DNA from 4 places in the Metasolibacillus sp. FSL H7-0170 genome. Region 4 is predicted to be linked to each of the others. Evidence: riboswitches for the same ligand, from Rfam matches in the RefSeq annotation. Region 4 holds a riboswitch; each other region holds the start of a gene.
The links. A riboswitch is a leader RNA that binds a small molecule or an ion and turns the genes downstream of it on or off. The one in region 4 is predicted to bind thiamine pyrophosphate.

Region 1: another riboswitch for thiamine pyrophosphate. It lies ahead of thiW (energy coupling factor transporter S component ThiW); the one in region 4 lies ahead of thiT (energy-coupled thiamine transporter ThiT).
Region 2: another riboswitch for thiamine pyrophosphate. It lies ahead of tenA (thiaminase II); the one in region 4 lies ahead of thiT (energy-coupled thiamine transporter ThiT).
Region 3: another riboswitch for thiamine pyrophosphate. It lies ahead of tenA (thiaminase II); the one in region 4 lies ahead of thiT (energy-coupled thiamine transporter ThiT).

What each region holds. Positions count from the first base shown of each region.
Region 1 covers NZ_CP151964.1:3,630,713-3,635,985, forward strand. The annotation lists gene hutH (histidine ammonia-lyase) at 1-166, shown strand, start outside; partial or broken gene MHH70_RS16940 (MFS transporter) at 460-663, shown strand; gene MHH70_RS16945 (5'-3' exonuclease) at 729-1,607, shown strand; TPP riboswitch at 1,655-1,762, shown strand; gene thiW (energy coupling factor transporter S component ThiW) at 1,921-2,415, shown strand; gene MHH70_RS16955 (C39 family peptidase) at 3,275-3,787, opposite strand; gene MHH70_RS16960 (sigma-70 family RNA polymerase sigma factor) at 3,979-4,494, shown strand; gene MHH70_RS16965 (hypothetical protein) at 4,475-5,273, shown strand, end outside.
Region 2 covers NZ_CP151964.1:2,681,932-2,687,204, reverse strand. The annotation lists gene MHH70_RS12680 (ABC transporter permease) at 1-735, opposite strand, end outside; gene MHH70_RS12675 (ABC transporter substrate-binding protein) at 746-1,723, opposite strand; gene tenA (thiaminase II) at 1,741-2,427, opposite strand; TPP riboswitch at 2,537-2,628, opposite strand; gene MHH70_RS12665 (dihydropteridine reductase) at 2,775-3,491, shown strand; gene MHH70_RS12660 (MarR family transcriptional regulator) at 4,145-4,627, shown strand; gene MHH70_RS12655 (serine hydrolase domain-containing protein) at 4,620-5,273, shown strand, end outside.
Region 3 covers NZ_CP151964.1:2,203,680-2,208,952, forward strand. The annotation lists gene MHH70_RS10165 (hypothetical protein) at 1-1,086, opposite strand, end outside; gene MHH70_RS10170 (acetamidase/formamidase family protein) at 1,351-2,688, opposite strand; TPP riboswitch at 3,003-3,103, shown strand; gene tenA (thiaminase II) at 3,459-4,145, shown strand; gene MHH70_RS10180 (acetylornithine deacetylase) at 4,344-5,273, shown strand, end outside.
Region 4 covers NZ_CP151964.1:3,235,129-3,240,401, reverse strand. The annotation lists gene MHH70_RS15105 (hypothetical protein) at 1-500, shown strand, start outside; gene MHH70_RS15100 (hypothetical protein) at 518-724, opposite strand; gene map (type I methionyl aminopeptidase) at 853-1,605, opposite strand; gene MHH70_RS15090 (hypothetical protein) at 1,753-2,217, shown strand; gene thiT (energy-coupled thiamine transporter ThiT) at 3,330-3,884, opposite strand; TPP riboswitch at 3,976-4,083, opposite strand; gene MHH70_RS15080 (fructose-specific PTS transporter subunit EIIC) at 4,186-5,273, opposite strand, start outside.

The sequences.
Region 1 (5,273 bases), 400 kb from region 4:
TGAAGCATTTTGTGCTGCGACAGCTGTTGAATATCGAGATGTGAAGAAAATGGCTCCAAAGTTATATGAAAAATGGCAAGAAATCCGTGAAATTGCGGCAGGTATTACAGAGGACCGTGTATTCAATAAAGATGTAGAGAAAATTGCACAATATTTAATGCCTTAATTTTTGGGGCAAATGCTTTCTGTACCGATAGTTAAGCGACAGATACAGAGGTCACCTACCTTTAAAGATGGGGAGGTGAATGTAAGCATTTGACCGATTTCAGCGGGTAGCTAAACACTCGTTAATAAAGAGAAGTTTTTAAGCAAGCTTAAGAAAATCTAGATTATAGTTAGCTGAAGCGTTATTGATTATTAACGAAGCTGTTTACCGAAAATCCTTTGGATAAGTAGGTAAGCAGCTTTTTTCGATTTCTCTTAGAAAAAGCATTGACAATTGTTTGTGATAATCATTTTTTAACAACCTATTTAACCTTTGTATTGCCGAGCGCTAATCGTAGCATACTGCTTGGTCTATTTATTGCGACAGCAGACTTAGGTATTACTTTAGGAGGGGGAGTGATGGGATCAGTCGCAGATTTACTACCTTATTCACAAATGTATTTAGTTTGTGCTGCACTAGGTGTAGGCATGACTCTTTTCGCCTATGTAAGACGCTAGAAGCAGGCGCAAAATGACTTTTTCGCTAGCGTCATGTTATGCTAAGGGGGAATGGAGGAATACATATGGAAAAACCACATTTACTTATTGTTGATGGCATGGCACTACTATTTCGTTCATTTTTCGCCTCCGCTGCGATGAAACAATATATTCGTTTAGAGGATGGCACGCCAACAAATGGAGTACAAGGCTTTGCCCGTCATGTTTTAACAGCTCAAAACTTGATGAAGCCGACACATTTAGCTGTTTGTTGGGATATGGGCATGCATACATTCCGCAATGATTTATTCGAGGGATATAAAGCAAACCGCCCTGCACCACCAGAAGAAATGCTGCCACAGTTTGATATGGTGAAGGATGTATCAGAAATGATGGGCTGGAAAAACTTCGGCATTAGCGGCTTGGAGGCAGACGATTTAATCGGCTCCATGATTGAGAAATGGAAAGACGATGCGGAGATTACTGTCATTAGCGGTGACCGCGACTTATTACAATTATTAAATGATAAGACAACAATCGCTTTTACTAAAAAGGGTTATACAGAATATGATACGTACACAGAGCAGCGCTTTCGCGAAGAATATGGCATCGCCCCAAAGCAATTTGCTGAGGTGAAGGCGTTTATGGGGGATGCGAGCGATGGCTATCCGGGTGTCAAAGGAATTGGTCCTAAAACAGCACTGCAACTCATTCAAACCTATCATTCAATTGAGGGAGTGCTAGCAGCACTTGACCAACTAAAGCCTGCGCAGCGTACTAAAATCCATGAAAGTATGGACATGCTAAAGCTCTCGCATCAGCTCGCGACAATTAATTGCGATGCAGCCATTGAAGCGGAGCTGAATGACTTAGTAGTTCCTGCGTTTAATGAGGCGGTTGCATCACAGCTGGATAATAAAGGCTTGCGCTTAATTATCCGCCACGCACGTTCGCTTGGTCTATAAAGACATTGACGAATAACAAAATTACCGTAATAATAGAAGAAAATTGCTTGCACCACTAGGGGAGCCTTTTGAAAGGCTGAGATGTATATGTACTATGCAGACCCTTTGAACCTGATCTAGCTCACACTAGCGTAGGGAAGTGGCGACATTGATTGAATTTGCTCACTCTATGCCGCTCCCTTTCTACAATGGGTGCGGCATTTTTAAATTTATTTTTAGGAGGAAAATTTGCTTGGAAAGAAATGTGCAAATAATTTGCGCAAATCCGCTGATAAGTAATGCTCAAAAATAACAATTAAAAGAGGTGTTGTTTATGTCAGTTCGTAAATTAACTGTTATGGCGCTGTTTGTGGCCATTGCAGTGGCAGGTTCAATGTTTGTAGCGATTCCTACAGGTATTGCGCGTGCATATCCTATTCAACATGCTGTCAATGTTGTGAGTGCTATATTGTTAGGACCTGTGCCAGCTGTAGTAATTGCTTTCGTTACAGCATTAGTTCGTATTTTTACGGGAACAGGCTCGTTACTTGCGATTCCGGGTAGTGTCATCGGGGCTTTTTTAGCGGCTATAGCTTATAAATATAGCCATAAAGTATGGCTGGCGGGTATTGGTGAAGTGATTGGTACAGGTGTGATTGCATCATTAGTAGCTGTCCCATATGCAAAAATATTAATGGGTACATCTGTTACGGCACTTGCTTTTATGCCAGCCTTCTTCGTGTCAAGTGCAATTGGTGCGGTGCTAGGGGTTATTATTGCAGTAAGTTTGCGCAACACTGTATTTGCAAAGCGTTTTGAAACGATATAGAAAATAAGGTTACTCGTCGCAAAAAATTACATGGCATAGCTTCTGTATCATAAAGTGAAACTTCAATCAGTGGGGATGTTTCTCATCCCAGCTGATTGTTAGTTGAACCACTCGGGCATTTACGGGCAGTTGATCTCCCACTTATCCTTAGCATATTTTCACATAAGTTTTGAAGTGGGCGTCTTACTGCCCGTTAATGCGGGATAAAGTGAACCTTCAATCCGTGGATGCTTTTCTCCACGGATTGTTAGTTGAACCACTCGGGCATTTACGGGCAGTTAATCTCCCACTTATCCTTAGCATATTTTCACATAAGTTTTGAAGTGGGCGTCTTACTGCCCGTTAATGCGGGATAAAGTGAACCTTCAATCCGTGGATGCTTTTCTCCACGGATTGTTAGTTGAACCACTCGGGCATTTACGGGCAGTTAATCTCCCACTTATCCTTAGCATATTTTCACATAAGTTTTGAAGTGGGCGTCTTACTGCCCGTTAATGCGGGATAAAGTGAACCTTCAATCCGTGGATGCTTTTCTCCACGGATTGTTAGTTGAACCACTCGGGCATTTACGGGCAGTTAATCTCCCACTTATCCTTAGCATATTTTCACATAAGTTTTAAAGTGGGCGTCTTACTGCCCGTTAATGCGGGATAAAGTGAACCTTCAATCCGTGGATGCTTTTCTCCACGGATTGTTAGTTGAACCACTCGGGCATTTACGGGCAGTTAATCTCCCACTTATCCTTAGCATATTTTCACATAAGTTTTAAAGTGGGCGTCTTACTGCCCGTTAATGCGGGATAAACGGAGCAGCAGGTTCTAGCGCTATATGGAAAGGCAGTTGCTTTTTCATATAGCCCTTATGTATTTTTCTGCTCTATTTTTACAAAGCTTAACACATGCTTATTGTCCTCATAGCAAAATGAACGTATTTGGCTGTTTCGGCCTCGTCCACCGTTATCATGGATGATTAAATATAATTCCCCGTCTTTTCTTTCATAGCCAATGAGTGGAACCCAATGATATTTGAATAGAGGCTTCTTTTTTGACCGCCACTGTAGGTTAAAATATTGGTCGAATTTCAATGCCACAGGATTTCCTTGTTCAAGCTGTGCCAATGCTTCTGCAAGCGAGCAACCTTGAATAGTAAAATTAGCACCGAACAACTTGCGCATTCTTTTGATGAGACGCCATTGAAATAAGCCGATTTTTGTTGTACCTAGCTGTTTATATAAATCATTAATTTCTTTGGCTATGTGAAAATACTTTAAAATAACGTGTAGCGTTGTTGGACCACATGCAGAATTTTGGTAATTTGGCTGAACGCTCGCATCGTATTGTGAAGTTCCTTTGATTTCTAGCAGTACACGCATTGCCATCCCTCCATTTGTAAAATCCCAAATTTTAACCGTTCTTTTATCATCAATTTCATAGAAGTATGTGAGAGCCTTTATGGACTGGGGGTTCACTTTATTATACGCTGTAAATAAAACATAGTTTCAAAATTTGAAACCAAATGAGCAGGTGCTCCGTCTAACGTGAAACGAAAAAGGGGGGATAGCGGTTGTCACAGCTAGAGCAATTTATTCGTGAGCATGGTGAGGAACTGTTGCGGCTCGCCTTTACATATGTGAAAAGCAAGGAAGTAGCAGAGGATATCGTTCAAGATGTCCTGTTAAAAGCTTTTGAAAAACAGCAGGATTTTCGAGGCAATGCTAGTTATCGTACATATTTATACCGTATGACTATTAATCGCAGCTACGACTATTTACGAAGTTGGAGCTATAAAAACACTGTACTATCAATGAAAATTCAAACAATCTTTCAAGGGGCAAATTCCGCAGAAAAACAAGCGATTATGAATAGCGAACAGCAACAAATTGGTCATGCGGTGTTAGCGTTACCAATCAAATATCGTGAAGTTATCGTGCTTCATTATTATAAGGACATGAAAGTCGAAACGATTGCGGAAATTTTAAATTGCTCTGTCAATACGGTGAAAACACGACTTCGTAGAGGACGAGAAAAGCTTAAAAATTGTTTGGAGGGGAGTGGGCTTGATGAGCGGTTCACAAATTAAAAAGGGAATTGACGCAGTCATTGGTGAGAAGCATTGGTTAACAGAGGACAAGGTGAAACAATTAGCAACAAAACCTAAAAAGCATCGACCTTTAGGCTTCATTCAGCCACTTTTTGCTGTTCTAGCAATAACATGCCTAGCCTTTATTATTTATTTGCTCCCTCCTGCTAATGAGCAAGTGCAACCGGCAAGTGAGCTAATTACAAAGCAGTTTGAAAAATTGCTTCCAGAGCAAGCTGCTGATGCTGCGATTAAATATTTCCAAGCAATCGAACGGAAGGATTATGCTTTAATAGAAGAAGTTTCAACGACAGAGGTAGTGGCTTCGAATAAAGAGCTTTTTTTAAAGTACAACGCTATTGATTTTAGTACATTGAAAATAATTAAGATGATTCCACATACTGAGGAGCAGATGTATAAATTATATATTACACATAATGATGTGACACAGGAGCAGACATATATTCATCCTTTGTTTGTGAAGCAATTAGAGGATGGTAATTTTACAATATATGAAAATATTTATGAGGAATGGTCGGTTTTTGAGCCATTTTTAGCACCAGAGCAATTAGAGCTAGTACCGAGAGAGGCACCGGCAGCACAAATTGTACAAATAAATGATTATATAACAGCTACAGTTAACGTCCAATCACCTCAAAAATTAAATCATTCAGCTACGATTGTTCATTTTATGAAAAAACGCTCTCTTGAGAAGGACAATCGTGTTAACGAAATTTATTTAATATTGGAAAAAGAAGGGCAGTTTTATGAAATAGGTA
Region 2 (5,273 bases), 550 kb from region 4:
CCAGCGCGTAAACCATTTCTCAAGTGCTAAAAATAGTCCGAAAAATGCCAAGCTCAGAATAATTGTTATAACGATTGCAACGAAAACACGTGGCGTTCTGTAGGAGGAGGCAGATAACGTCATAAATACACCAATTCCTTTTTGTGCACCTAGCCATTCTGCTACAACGGCTGTCATCACACTATACGTTGCAGCAATTTTTATTCCTGAGAAGATGCTTGGGATTGCATCAGGTAATTGCAACCTTAAAAAAATTTGCTTTTTCGTCGCTCCCATCATTTGCATATAATGCATCAAATCACGCTCAGTTTGTCTAAATCCATCAAGCGTTGCAATGGCAATCGGGAAAAAGGCTGTCGTTGCGATAATTAAATATTTCGGGAAATCTCCTAGACCAAACCAAATCATTAAAAGTGGCGCTAGCACAATTGTTGGGATATTTTGGGAAATAACGAGAAACGGCATAACGATTTCCCGTGCAGTCGGCAAAATATGTAACATTGTTGCGACACTAATACCTAACACAATGGCTGACGAAAAACCGATGAATACAAGCTTTATCGTCGCCAGCATATGCGGGAAAATGGCGGGGAAAACAATGAACATTTCCTTTGCGATAACGGAAGGTGCAGGTAGTACCCATACTTCAATCTGCAACAGCTTCACTGCTATTTCCCAAAGAGTAATTGCGATTAGAAGAGCTAGCACCGGCTTCCACATATTTTCTATTCTCATAGCTGTTTCCTCACTTCATTGCATTCGCGATAAATTCATTTGTAAATGCTTGTTGAATATCTACTTCACCGATAATCTGATGCTTTACCATAAATTCCGCAAAATTTTCCCATCGACTTGCCTCTTGAACACCCCAAGCCTCTGCACCTTCTTTATAGTGAGGAGATAGCCACTCCTGACTGCGTCTCACAAGCTCTGGCTGAAGGTCGGGCTCTGCAGCAATTAAAATATCCGCCGATTTCTGCGGGTTATCAATTGCAAACTCATAGCCTTTATATACAGCATTAATGAAGGCTTGCACTGTATCAGGATTATCTTCAATCATTTTATCGTTCGTAATAATAAGAGGTGAGTAAGTATCTAACTCTGGCGCAAAATCAGTCGTTTTAATAAAATGCATATCCGCATCACGAATCTCACCTTCAATACCTGTCCATGCATAAAAAATACTGACAAAATCGATGTCTCGCTCTAGCGCTACAAAATAATCTGTATTGCCGACTTGTACCGTCTCAATTTTCGAAGCATCTCCACCTTCTTTATTCATAACAGCCTGTAAAGAAGCTTTTTCTAATTCCGAGCCATATGCACCGTATATATGCCCTTCAAAGTCTTTTGGCGTTTTAATTCCCTTTGCCTTTGGCGTATAATAGCCTCCAGTGTTTTTCTGAATAATGGCAGCGATTGAAACAATAGGAAGACCTTCTGAACGCGCTTGCGTTACTTGATTTTGAAAGCTAATTCCGAATTGCCCCTTGCCAGACCCTACAATTTGCTCCGCACGTACCTCGCCTGGCAGCATAATTTCAACGTCTAAGCCTACTTCTTCAAAAAATCCTTTTTCCTTTGCTACATAAATTCCTGTATGATTTGTATTTGGCGTCCAATCTAAGAACAGTTGGACCTTTTCATTCCCTTCCTTTGTTTGACAGCCCATTAAAAGGAAGACTAGTGATAATAATGCTAAATATTTCAAGACTATTCGCATGGCAATATATCCTCCACCTATGACTTCACTTTCTCATCACGCTGTGATAACCATTTTTCAAATGTATAGGACATCTCCCAAAATGCTAGTTCATATTCCTTTGCGATAATAAATTGTTCCTTCACCTTCTCTTTTTCTTTTTCGTTCATATCCTCGACAAGTGAGTTTAATAAATCAATTTGAGCCTGTGTTGCCTCTTGGAACCAATCGCTCGCATATGTCGCAAGCCAATTGCGATAAATTTCAGTTTCTGGATTTGCGTGCTCATAAGCCTTGCCAATATCAGCATATAGCCAATAGCATGGCAACATAGCTGAAATAATATAGGCTAAATTTCCATACATTGTTGAGCGATATAAATGTGATGTATAGCCGTAAGCGGTTGGTGCTGGCTTGAAGCTTTCCATATCTTCCTCAGTAATATTTAATATTTTTGCATGTGCTTCATGCACCCCTAATTCAGCTTGTGCGGTATTGCGCGCTTTTTCTGCCAGAAAAGCGGTAATCGCGAAATCCTCTGCTTGTGCCGCTGCCAGCGCATGAATTTTTGCATAATGGTTCAAATAATAGATATCTTGCAAAATATAATTTTTGAAAATTTCAAGAGGTAAATCCCCCTTCACAATGCCTTGTACAAATGGGTGATTTAAGCTTTTCTCCCAGCTCTCCTTTGTTGCTAAACGTAATTCATCAGTAAATTTCATAAAAAAAACCTCCTAATTTGTTCTTTTTCTAAAAGGAACACTAGTAGGAGGGTTTCGTTTTTGAATGAAGTAAGCAAATATATGCCAAAATACATCGTTATTAAACGAATTCATTTCCCATCTACTTCCCTCCGCTCGTACTAACGAGATCAGGTTCTAAGAGTAAGTCTCAGCCATTATTTGGCACCCCTAGTAGAAAAAGAATCATATTTTAATTTCAAATCCATCATAACGCATTAAAATTAAATGTCAAATATTCTTTAAAATAATCAATCTATTTAATTGAGAATAGTTATCACTTATTGTATAGTAGATAGTGACATACAAATAAGTGAGGAGAAGATATAATGCAAATTTACTGGACGAAAATAAATAAGATTATTGAAGAAACGCCTGAGGTTAAAACATACATGCTGGACCTTCCAGAGGGCTTTACATGGGAAGAAGGCTCGCACACCCATTTCGCACTAAAGGGATTTAATGCTGGAGAAAAGCCAAACCGCGCGCTCATCCGCCATATGTCAATCTCCACTTTACCGCACGAAAATTCAATCGGTATTACAACACGCATTAAAGAACAATGCTCTGAATTCAAATCGATTTTAAAAAATATTGAAATTGGCACTGAAGTAGCAATCTTTAAAACACATTCGAATGTACCGCTAAAAAGAGACAATAAAAATATTTATCTGCTATCATCTGGTGTCGGCTTAGCTACTTTTAGACCACTTGTACTTGATTATTTAGAGCGTGCAGACAATGTGAATCAAATTCATTCACTAAATATCGATTCCACAAAGGATTTCTTATTCCCAAATATTTTTGAATCTGCACCTGCCAAGAAATTCATCGCACAGTTCGTCGATAATCGCAAAGACTATTATGAAGAAGTGAAAAATCTAGCCGCAGACAAAGAAGGATTATTCTACGTTGTTGGCAGCGATGAATTCCTTGCACAAAACATTGAAATACTACGTGAACAAGGCATCCAGCCTGAACAAATTATGCTCGACAAGCATACACAACAACGTGCTGAGTTTTTATCATTGGATTTATCAGTTTAATATATCTTAGTGAGGAAGCGTCCAAAAAGTGTACTAAAGCACTACATTTTGGACGCTTCATTTGTGGAGTTGACCGAAAATCCATTTTTTGTCACCGTATTGAAATCAATGTTTTCATCGCTTCCCTTTTACTGAAGGAGTACACTGCTAAAGTCAATGTTCATCCCATTTTTAAAAGAGGCGTTTTCTGTTTATATGTATCAACATCTTATGAAATATCATCGCTAACTGTCCAAAATGCCGGCTATGCACGGCTTTAGGACAGCCCCTATTTAACAAAGTAAATAAGTGGAGAAATAATATTCATGCATTAGATTGATTTTAGCGAGTGGCGAGACGACACGCTGATAAAGGGAGACCTAGTCTAGTACCGCCGCAACATATGTGCGAGCGACTGAGTGGGCAATATCATGTTGGTCTAAACCTCAGTAGTTGTCACTACCGTTGGCAATTCCTATCGTTTAAAAAATCATCTAGTTCTAGATGGCAAGTGATTTTATACATCATTAAGTGAGCGTTTTTGTACATAGTTTAATGGAAATTTGTATATCTTCAACGGCAAAGCGGATAAATATAAATGTTTTATTAATCTTGACAAATATTAAAGTCAACTTTATAATAAAGTAAACTTTATAATATAAGGAGTTATTAATATGAAAAAAAATAAAGATGAATTATTTGAACTCGTTACTGAAATAAATGACATGCATTATACGATGAATAAAATCATCATAAAAGAATATCAATCTTTACTAGATGATAATCTTTCTAGGAATCAAACAATTTTAATGGATATTGTTAAAGATTACGGAAAAATTTCTATTGGAGAAATTGCTCGACTAATGAAAATAACATCAAGCGCTGTTGGACAGATTGTTAATAAACTTGAAGATGGAAATTATTTAGTGAGGACTATTAATTCACAAAATAGACGTGAAATACTTGTGCAACTGGCAGATAAGGGAACTCGATATTTTGAAAAAGAAGAAAAAATAAATCGTCAAATTATTAATCGTATTTACACACAAATGGAATTGAGTGAAATGGAAGAACTCAAAAGGATTATCACAAAGCTAAGTAACATTGTAGAAAAGACATATACAAAACAAGATGGGGAGGAAAACAATCATGACTAACACAAAGGCTAACTTAGAAAGTTTATTCAATGAAATTAAGGAAAGGGAATTGTTAAATGGTACAGTCCTTGTTGCTAAAAAAGGCGAGATTTTATACGAAGGAGCTTTTGGTAATGCTGACTTGTCAACAAAACGTCCATTAACATCACAATCTTTATTCAACCTTGCATCTGTCTCAAAGCCAATTACAGCAACTGCAATTTTACTACTCGTTCAGGAAGGCAAACTAAATCTTGAGGACTTCGTGCAGAAATGGATACCTAATCTACCTTATGAAGGCATTACGATTAGACATCTACTTAACCATACGAGCGGACTCCCCGATTATTTAGATTTGTTTGAGAAATACTGGGATAAAACGAAAATCGCAGACAATGACGACTTACTTAGATATTTAGTCAAGTACAAACCCCACCGTCTATTTGCACCAAATGAGCGTGTTGAATATAGTAACACGGGCTATATTTTACTCGCGCTCATTGTTGAGCGTGTAACCAACATGGGTTTCCCCTACTTTTTACAAGAAAATATTTTTAAGCCACTTCAAATGACTCGCACTCAAGCTATTGGTGTTAGAAAAGAAAAGATTGAAATTGAAGATTATGCATACGGTTATGTCTATGATGTATATGCAGGCGAGTACGTT
Region 3 (5,273 bases), 1.0 Mb from region 4:
TCCATTTATATATTGATAAATTTCTATACAGGATGCAATTTCATAATCTTTTAATAATGCAATTATTCGTTTAAACTGATTCGTTTTCGCAAGTGCCTCTATAACATAATATAGAATAAACTCCCCACAATTTTTATTATAAGCCTTCACAATTGTTTCTGGCTGTGGCGGAATAATTTTAAGTACCTCATTATATTCAACCATCAATTCAACAATATGATTGTTTAAACGTTCCTCCTCGATTAAAAAAAGCCCCTGTACCAAAATTTGCTCTGTATCCTTGCGTGCTACTGCCTCCTCAAGCAGTATATAAGCAAGCAGTGTTCTTTCCTTTTCTGTTAAAGCCCACTCCCCCTCTTTCCATACCGCTTCAAGCTGGGCTATACGCTTCCTTAACTTACGAAAATGTCTTGAGCCACTTGTAAAATGAATAATGACATCACTTAAATGTAGTGTTTTTAATTCATAGGATGCCCCACTGCGCTGTGTGATGTGGTTGATTAATTGATGGACAATTGTCGCCACGCGATTTTTAGACATTGCTTGGTTGAGTGCTTTTTGCAACTCCAAAATGAGTAAGGCTGGATTTTGTATATTCTCAATGTCGACTTGCATAAATATGCTATACAATTTTTTAGCATATAGTGTGCTCCAAAAAGATTGATTATCTTGCCATATTGGATGAATCAGCCATTTATTCTCAACTTTATGAACTGCTAAAACCTTCATCTCCTGCATAGGAAGCACCATATCAATCCCTGTTAAAAATCGCAGTAGACCTTGCGCCTCAACTGTTTGATGAAGCGCCATATACTGCAATATATGTGCGTCATGATTATCAAGCATTAAATCTTGCAGCACCTTCGTCACACCTTGCTCTACTCCCGAAAAGGCGGCTACATCCTCGATACAGTAGCCTTTTACTAAAGTGAGTGCTTGCTCATCACTGATTAAAATTTGTTCTAGTGGAAGGAGCTCGCCCCAAATAATAGACGTTTCATTCGAAATTCCTGCAATTGCACGCATGAATGGCTCCCCTATTTTTCCCCCTGTCATGCTATACAGCTGCTCGTCTATTTGCAGCATACGTCTCCCCCCTTTTAATAACATTCTATTTCTACTATATCAAACGTGATGACAGGTTGCTGTAGTTTTTTGTCGGCATCTCTGCAAAAGGAAAGAGGTCGTCTAGAAAGTCATTTTGGGACGACCCTTTTGTGACAGGTCATTGCAGAAGCAGTTTTTTTGTGCTGAAAACGAAGCGACAGGTACAAACATTTTTAGCAAATAGTTAATGTAGAAGCAGGGGCTGTCCGAAAAGATATTCACTTTTCGGACAGCCCCCTATCCTTAATCATACTGCTGTTTTACTGGCTTATATATTTTTGCTTGCTTTAGCAATGTTTTCGGTACTTGGAATGTTGCTGTGACCACACCCGGTAGTCGACCAATTTCGACGCCACCTGTTAAGGTAATACGATTTTTCACCTCATCGCTAGATAAATCTAGTAAGGCTGCTGCCCGTTCCACCGCATTATCCGTTGCAATATTTAGATTGACGCCCGTTCCAACAACCGAAATAGGCAATGCCTCCTCTAGCTGCTTTAATCCATATTCCTCTGCTAGCTCTCGTGCTAAGCGCTTTTCCTCTTTCGTGAATGGCTTTGCAGTATATGGTAAATCCTCCTCATTCGCTAAAATAATTGGCCCGTCGATAGCTACCTTTTTTAGCACGCTTACTTGTAATTGTACAATGCCGGCAACATCTGTCGTATGTCCCGCCATTTCACCATCGCCCTGCATTGCATGCATATCACCGATATAAACACCGCCACCCTCCACTTTTACAGGGCAAATAATAGTAGCTCCTTGACGTACGCGGCTAATGTCCATATGGCCATCGGTTTTATGTGAGACTAATTCCTCCTCAGTTAAAATAAACTCATGTGGTGCACCGATTAATGCCGCACCAAAATCACCCGCATTATGTGAATCAGGTAGCGCTTTTGAAGGCACTGTGCCTAACTGCCCTAAAAATGGGCGCATTCTTGCTAACACGCCAACTAAATCAGAAGGCGCTAAACTTACGACAGGATTTTGCTTCGAGTTTTCAGGTATTCGCATATAATGATTAGCATCTAACGCAATTTTTCGCGCACCGTCCTTGCCCACTGTCACACCTAATTGTTCATTATGGTGAAAAGCCATCGTATAGCCATTTGTGATAGCAAATGGCGCAGTTGCTGTATCACAAATTGCACAGCGAATTGCCTGTGGTCCGATTCCTTGAACCTTCGTTTGTGGATGTAGCTTGCCGCAGCCAGGGCATTTTACTTTCACAAATGGGTCACCTATGAAACGGTCTGGCAGTGCTTCATCCGTACCAGATGCAGTCGCAATGGACGTTACTTGAATTGATTTAATTTTAATAACAAGTGCATCTCCAACTTCAGCACCCTCTATGTATACCGGTTTTGTTACTTCATGCCCGCCTCGTATTTCAGGTGTTAGCATTGGTCCCCAGCAGCCAGGTGCTGTGTTGGCAATAATTGTCCCGCCATTTCGGAGCGGACCAAGCATCGGCTTATTTGGATCTAATACACCATTCGTAAACTCATTGACAAAAAGCGTTTCTACTGCTTTAATCGTTTCGTTATTCTCATGTTCGATTGGTTGTTCATTCGTCATTAAAGCCACCATCCTTTTATACTTTATATTACTAGTTTAACTAGTGATATATTGGAGTACAAGCATTTACGTGAATTTAGAAACTTTTGTGTGTTAAGCGACTTTTTATATGTCTATATTGACAAGTTGCAGCAAAAGATAACAAGCTAGTTGAACGGTGCATTAATATTATATTCTCAATACTAATCTAGAGATTATTTTATATTAATAATCCTTATCACAATGAGCTGTTTATTTTGTTTTAAAGGAAAGTAACTGTAAGCGGCCACTTGACAAACAATTATGTCTATGATTAGCTAGATACAATCAAATATTCAAATTACTAGGGGAGCATAATTTTGCTGAGAGAGACAAGTCTTGACCCTTTGAACCTGATCTAGGTCGTACTAGCGTAGGGAAGTAATGGTGAAATATGTGCATATATTTTGTTATATACATTAACCCATTCCTTATACTACAGGAATGGGTTTTTTGTGCCTAGTATACACATGTACTCTCAGGTGCAAATTCCGAGTTTCCATGACAAAAATAAGGGTTATCTAAAAAGAAAGGGGCTGAATCTAGAGAGTTCTGAAGACAAGACACAGATTTGAGGAACACAAATCTCACAGAAGGCTAGGTATGATTAGGTGAGCTTGCCAAACAAAACAAAGCTCTTTCTGTTTAATTGAACCACCGTATACAAATTCATACGTAAGTTTGAGAGGTAAGGAGTTCATCGCTCCCCCTACTCAATTATATTTTAGTAATGACAAAGGAGAGTAAATTCAATGACATTTTCTGATCGTTTATTTAAAAAAGTGCAGCCTGTATGGAATAGTTATTTAGAACATCCTTTTGTAAAGGGGATTGGGGAAGGGACTCTTGATAAGGAAAAATTCATACATTATATGAAGCAGGACTATGTGTATTTAATAGAGTACTCTAGAGTTTTCGCAATTGGGAGTGCCAAAGCCAATGATTTAAAAACAATGACTATTTTTGCAAATTTATTGCATGGAACAATGAATTTTGAAATGGATTTACACCGTGAGTATGCAGCGAAATTTGGGATTTCCAACGAAGAATTAGAAAATACAGAGCCATCTGCTACAATGACAGCGTATACAAGCTATATGCTTAGCCAAGCACAGTTAGGCGGAGTAGAGAATACGATTGCAGCAGTATTAGCATGTGCATGGAGTTACAATTGGATTGGTAAAAAATTAGCTGAATGGCCAAATTCTTTAGAGCATGAACTCTATGGAAACTGGGTTAAAATGTATTCTTCTGACGGGTTTACTAAAATTGCTGAAGATTGCATCGATTTAATCAATGAGATTGCACAAGGAAAGCCAGAAGATGAACTGAATAAACTAGAAGAAATATTTGTGAAAACAAGTTACTTTGAATATATGTTCTGGGATATGGCTGAAAACATTTCAATGTGGCCAGTAAAAGAATTAGCAAAAATTTAATATTGATTTGGTGTAAATAATAATCGAATGGACAGGAAAAGAATAATTAAATAGAATCTGACCACTAGAGAGGGTGTATTACTACTTACAAACTAGTACATCCTAGTAGAAAGAAGCGGTTCATGAAAATAAATTGATAGATTTCAGACCACTTCTTTTCGCAAGTGGTTTCTCTATTACAAAAAAGGCGGGAATGTTGTGACAAATAATATCGAGAGATTGATGCTTCAAGTAGAAAATCGCAAACAAGAATTGATTGATTTGGTTACTACACTTATAAAGTTTGAAACACCCGCACCACCTGCAAGAAATACAAAAAATATTCAACAATTTATCGCAAATTATTTAAAAAATCTTAATTTTGAAATTGATATATGGGATGTGTATCCAGATGACCCCAATGTCGTTGGGGTGAAAAAAGGAACGGAACCTGAATTATATAGCAGTTTAATTATTAATGGGCATGTTGATGTAGCTGAAATACGAGATGACGAACAATGGTTAACGAATCCTTTTGATCCAATAGTAACTGAAGAGGCTATTATAGGTAGGGGCGTAGCTGATATGAAAGGAGGAATTGCAGGGGCCCTATTTGCATTAAAACTTTTACATGAGGCAAAATTTGAGGTGAAGGGCGATCTCATTTTCCAATCTGTCATCGGAGAAGAAGTCGGAGAGGCTGGTACACTTCAATGTTGTGAGCGAGGATATAAAGCCGACTTTGCGCTTGTTGTTGATACGAGTGATTTACATATACAAGGTCAAGGCGGGGTAATCACGGGTTGGATTACGATAAAAAGTGCTAAAACATTTCATGATGCTATGAGACGAAATATGATTCACGCAGGTGGCGGACTATTGCAAGCAAGTGCCATTGAAAAAATGATGAAAATAATAGAAGGATTGCAAGATTTAGAGCGCCATTGGGCGGTTACTAAGCAATATGAAGGATTTCCACCTGGTACAAATACAATCAACCCTGCTGTTATTGAAGGTGGAAGACAGCCCGCTTTTATAGCTGACGAATGTAAACTATGGATTACTGTTCACTACTACCCTAATGAAACTTATGAAGAGGTATCTAGAGAGATTGAGGAACATATACTTTCTGTTGCAAAGTCGGATCCA
Region 4 (5,273 bases):
ATCAAACTTCTATACAACTGTCATTGCTTCTATTAGCTTATATTTTTCTCATTAGCTTTTTCGTCAGTTGGCATGCGGAGCATCATATTATCGCGCTTTTACTATTAATGATACAGCTTCTTTCGCTCTTTATGCTTTATCGGACATATTCCTTAAAGAGGAAGCCGCGCCAAGGGCGTGTAGCAATCTCATTATTTTTTGGCTGGATGCTATTTTTAACATATGTCTTTTTCTCATATACGATGGTTTATAATAATTGGCATGGCTTAGGGTTAAGTAATGCTTTATGGGCTGTTATTTTATTAACTATCGGGGCTGCAATGGCACTTCATTTTCGTTATCGTTATTTTGATAGGCTACTACCTTCCATATTTATTTGGGGCTATTTAGGTATTGCATGGCATAATGGGTTTGAAGAGCTATTTGTAACAGCTGCGGCGCTATTTTTAAGCGCTGTGCTCGTTGCCTCTCTTATTTTTTCGAAAAGCAAGAATAATTAATGCTGTAAAAAAATCAATTACACCTCGGTATAATTGATTTTTTCAAGCTGTTTAGCCGTCCAGTGACAAAGACTGAATTCCTCTTTATCAGCAGATGTTTGAACACCTGCTGAAATGAGCTTAACAAAGGTATTATCTCGCCAGCTGTAGGGTTTGGAAACTTCTATATCTGTCGCCTTGTTATCGGTATAAAAAACATGTGCTCCTACGGTTACTCGTCGCAAAAAACATTGGTCCTAGATGTTAATTATGTGGTTAGCATAGAGGGAGCTTCTTAATGTTTTCAACAAAACAGCAAAGAGCTGTATGATAAGCGGTTTATTCATACGCTTTTCATACAGCCCCTATTTCTTTAATCTTCTAGCTCTGTTAAAATTATTGGTTTATTCTTTGTCACAATAATAGAATGCTCAATTTGTGCAACAAGTGATTTATCTGGAGTAATAAATGTCCAACCATCACCTGCTTCAACGATATGCTCTGCCTTCGCTGAGATAAAAGGCTCAACAGCAAGCACCATACCCTCTGTCATAATTGTTGAATCCCACGCATCATAGTAATTTAAAATATGGTCAGGTGCTTCGTGCAGTGAACGCCCTAAACCATGTCCTGTTAAATTCATAATGACTGTTAGCCCATTTGCATTGGCCTCACGCTCAACCGCTTTTCCGATTTGATTCAATTTTGAACCTGCTTTTACTTTCGTCATTGCACGTTCAAAAGCAGATTTTGCTACAGTACACAATTTTTCCTTATCGGCATAGCCTTCACCAACAACGAAAGAGATGCCTGTATCTGCAAAATAGCCGTTGTAGGAGCCTGATACATCAATATTGACTAAATCGCCCTCTTGAATTACTTTATCACCAGGGATACCATGTGCAACCTCGTGATTCACACTAATGCAAGTATACCCCGGAAAATCATACTCTCCTTTAGGTCCAGACAGCGCACCTGCCTCCTCAAACATGCGTCCAGCTATTTCATCTAGTTCTTTTGTTGTAACACCTGGCTTCGTAGCAGATTTCATCGCCTCACGGATTTCCGCGACGATACGACCAATCTTTTTAAACGCATCTAATTCTTCTTGAGTAGTTACAATCATCTTAAACGCCCTTCCTTTAAAGAAAATCTTTAATTACTATACCACAAATGTACAAATAAATTGTATAATGGACTTCCATTAACAAAATTATAAATTTTCCGAAAATTACAATAATTAAGCATTTACTCAAACGCATGAGGTGATGCAATGACAAGCTTAGCTATTTATTTAGTATTATTTATCATCCCTATTTTCATTTTAACATCTATCATTGTTAAGTTATTACTTAATAATTTTAAAATGACAGAAACAAGGTTATTAGGTATTGCGTTACTAAGTTTTTGCTTTGTATTATTGGGAGGCTTTTTACGTTATACCTCCTCATTTCAATACGTCCCATTTTATATATCGATAGTAATGGGTTTGGGTATTTTAGTTTTCCTTTCTACTCTTTTGCATTTAATGTATGTATTACTAGTGAAATATTGCCACCTTCAAACAAGTTGGTTAATCGATATTCTTTTTTACATGCCCGTATTATTTCACGTAATTGCCCTTTCTTTAGGCTTTCATTTATCTGCTGATATTTTTTATAAGCAAGGTCTTTGGATTTATCAAAGTATGTATGCGGATAAACGACGTATTAAAGCATTATTAAAAGAAACGCTTTAGGAGGCAACCGTGCTAAGTCGGTATTTTGGTCGTTTTTGGTATTGCTTATTCAAATCAATTATGCCAAGGCGTAAAATTTAAAATAAGCATAAAGCTAATTTTTCATTGTACTGAGGAGAAGCTCGATTTTTGAGACAGCCCTTTCTTCTTTGCTAAAATCATCAATTATAAATGGTTTGATTAGGAGGGTTTTTTATGAATAGGCTTTCCATATATTCAATAATTCTTGCAGTTTTAGGCATGCTATTTTTTATTCTTTCAAGTGTGTCAGTAGGGTGGAATAGAAGTATAGCTACGCCTGGAGGACCACCGCCTCTTACTACTTGGGAGGTAACCTTGTTTTATATATTTTGTGGCGTAGGACTGCTTTGTTTTATCTTGAGCTTTGTAGTGGGGGTTTTAGGCTTCAAAATGAAAACAGGGAGTAGATTATTAAGATATATAGGTCTTCTATTAGTCCCAATTATCCTAATTTGCTCAATATCCTTTGGACTGCTTATTGCTATAGCTCTTGGCTGAAAATTTCATTCATTTTCATCAACTACCAAAGGGAGTTGTCCGAAAAGTCTATTTTATTTTGACACCGCATTGAAATCGATGTTTTCATCGCTTCCCTTTTACTGAAGGATAGCGCAGCTAAAACCAATGTCCATCCCATTTTTAAAAGAGGCGTTTTCTGTTTATCGCGTATTAACAAATTTGTTTGCGACGAGTAACCGCAGAAGCAGGCTGTAAGACCCCCACTTCAAAACAGCAGATAAAAACAGGATGTTTAAGTGGGGGATCAAACAGCCTGTAAAAACTAAGAATGAGGCCAACACGATGTTGGTCACACAAGCGTTTTCGCAGGATGCGAAGATCCTAGCTTGTGTTCCTCTATCACCAATCAGTGGGGGGCAAAGCCCCCACTAATTGAAGGTTCACTTTATATGAATCAACATTTTGTGAAACATCATCGCTACTGTCCAAAATGCCCGCTATGCACGGCTTTTTGGACAGCCTCCCTAACTCTATATCAAATATTCGCTAAAATGCTTGTACCTATCGCTTCGCTTTCGGTACAAAGTGGTCGTCTCAAAATGATTTTTCAGATAACCTCTTGATATTTTACTTTATGCTACCTTTAATAATCTTGGCGCAGTTGAAAACAATAAAGAGCCTACAATTATTGTTAAAATAGCAGACGGAATCATATGTGTTGCATTATAAATAATTGAGTAAATCCATGGGTTTTGGTCTCCTGCATATTGAGAGAAGAACACAACACCTGATAACACATGCGTAATAAACGAAAGAGTAGCACCGAGCAAAACGCCTATCGTCATATATTGTGTAATCGCTTTTTTATTTTTTTCATGAAGCGCATTTAATAGTGGCTTGCGCATTACTGCTGCCAAACCAACTACCGTTGAGGCTAGCCCAAAATCTAAAACGGCCTGAAACCAATGCAAAATATAGCCGCCCATCATCGCACTGATTATACCCTCAAGAAATCCTGTTGCCATACCAGCAAGTACACCATGTCTAAACGCTACTAATACAATTGGTAGCATGCCAAAGCTTATTGAGCCGCCCTGTGGAAGACTAAATGCCAGCTTGCCTAAAATAAAGCTAAGTCCTGCCATAATCGCGATTTCCATTAAAATTACTAAATTTTTATTGTTCATAACAAGTCTCCTTTCTTTTGTTCATTGGAACCAAGAGGAAGAATAGAAAACAAAAAAGCAATGTTAGGACAGAGCCTAACATCGCTTAGAAGTCGGTTTCTATCCACATCCCTACGCAAGCTTTAACTTACAGGTTCAAAGAGTCAGTACAACGAGTGTACAATCTCAGCCGACTTAATCGGCTCCCCTTGTGGTCATATGATGATTTATTTGTTAGAACAGTTTCATTGTACTGAATATCGCTTTGTATTTCAATACGTTTTAGTGGATTACTGAAAGTAGTTAACTAATGCATATCTAGTTATTCAGCTACTGGCTTTTTCAATAAGCCAACAATAAGCGCTGTGACAATGGAACCTACTATTACTGCTAGCAAGTATAGGATTGGGTTTCCTTCAACAACAGGGAAAACGAATACACCACCATGTGGCGCAGGAAGTCCAATACCAAATATCATCGTTAATGCCCCTGCTACTGCTGCACCTATAATTGAAGCTGGAATCACTCGGACTGGGTCTGCTGCTGCAAATGGAATTGCGCCCTCTGTAATGAAAGATGCGCCCATAATATAGCATGTTTTCCCTGCATCTCTTTCCCTTTTGGAAAATTTGCGTTTGAAAAATGTTGTCGCAAGTGCTAAACCTAATGGTGGCACCATACCCCCTGCCATTACTGCTGCATGTGGTGCAAAATTTCCCGCATCAATCATAGCGATACCGAATGTAAAGGCCGCTTTATTAATCGGTCCACCCATATCAACTGCCATCATACCACCGAGCAATAAACCAAGCATAACTAAGTTTCCTGTCCCGAGGCTAGATAACCACGATGTAATTGCCTCATTTACCCCTTTTACAGGCTCAATTATAATGTACATCATAATAAGTCCTGTAAATAAAATGCCAAATAGAGGATAAAGCAGTACAGGCTTAATTCCTTCTAGTGACGTAGGCAATTTATCAAATACTTTTTTCAGACCAAGCACTAAATAACCCGCTAAAAACCCTGCAATCAAACCACCTAAAAAACCTGCCCCACCTGTTGCTGCCATGAAGCCACCAACCATCCCCGGTGCAAAGCCTGGTCGGTCTGCAATACTCATCGCGATAAATGCCGCTAATACTGGAATCATTAAACCAAATGCATTACCACCACCGATTGTGTTCAATGCTTCGGCAATTGGATGATAAGAAGGATCTGTCGGGTCAAATGCTTTAATTCCAAACATAAACGATATTGCGATTAAAATACCGCCACCAACAACAAACGGAAGCATATTTGATACACCATTCATTAAGTGCTTGTAAAAGCCTGAGCGCTTCTCCTTTTCTGTTCCTTCCTGTTTTCCTGTTGCTGTATGAATAGGTGCATCTTGCTCTAACGCACGCT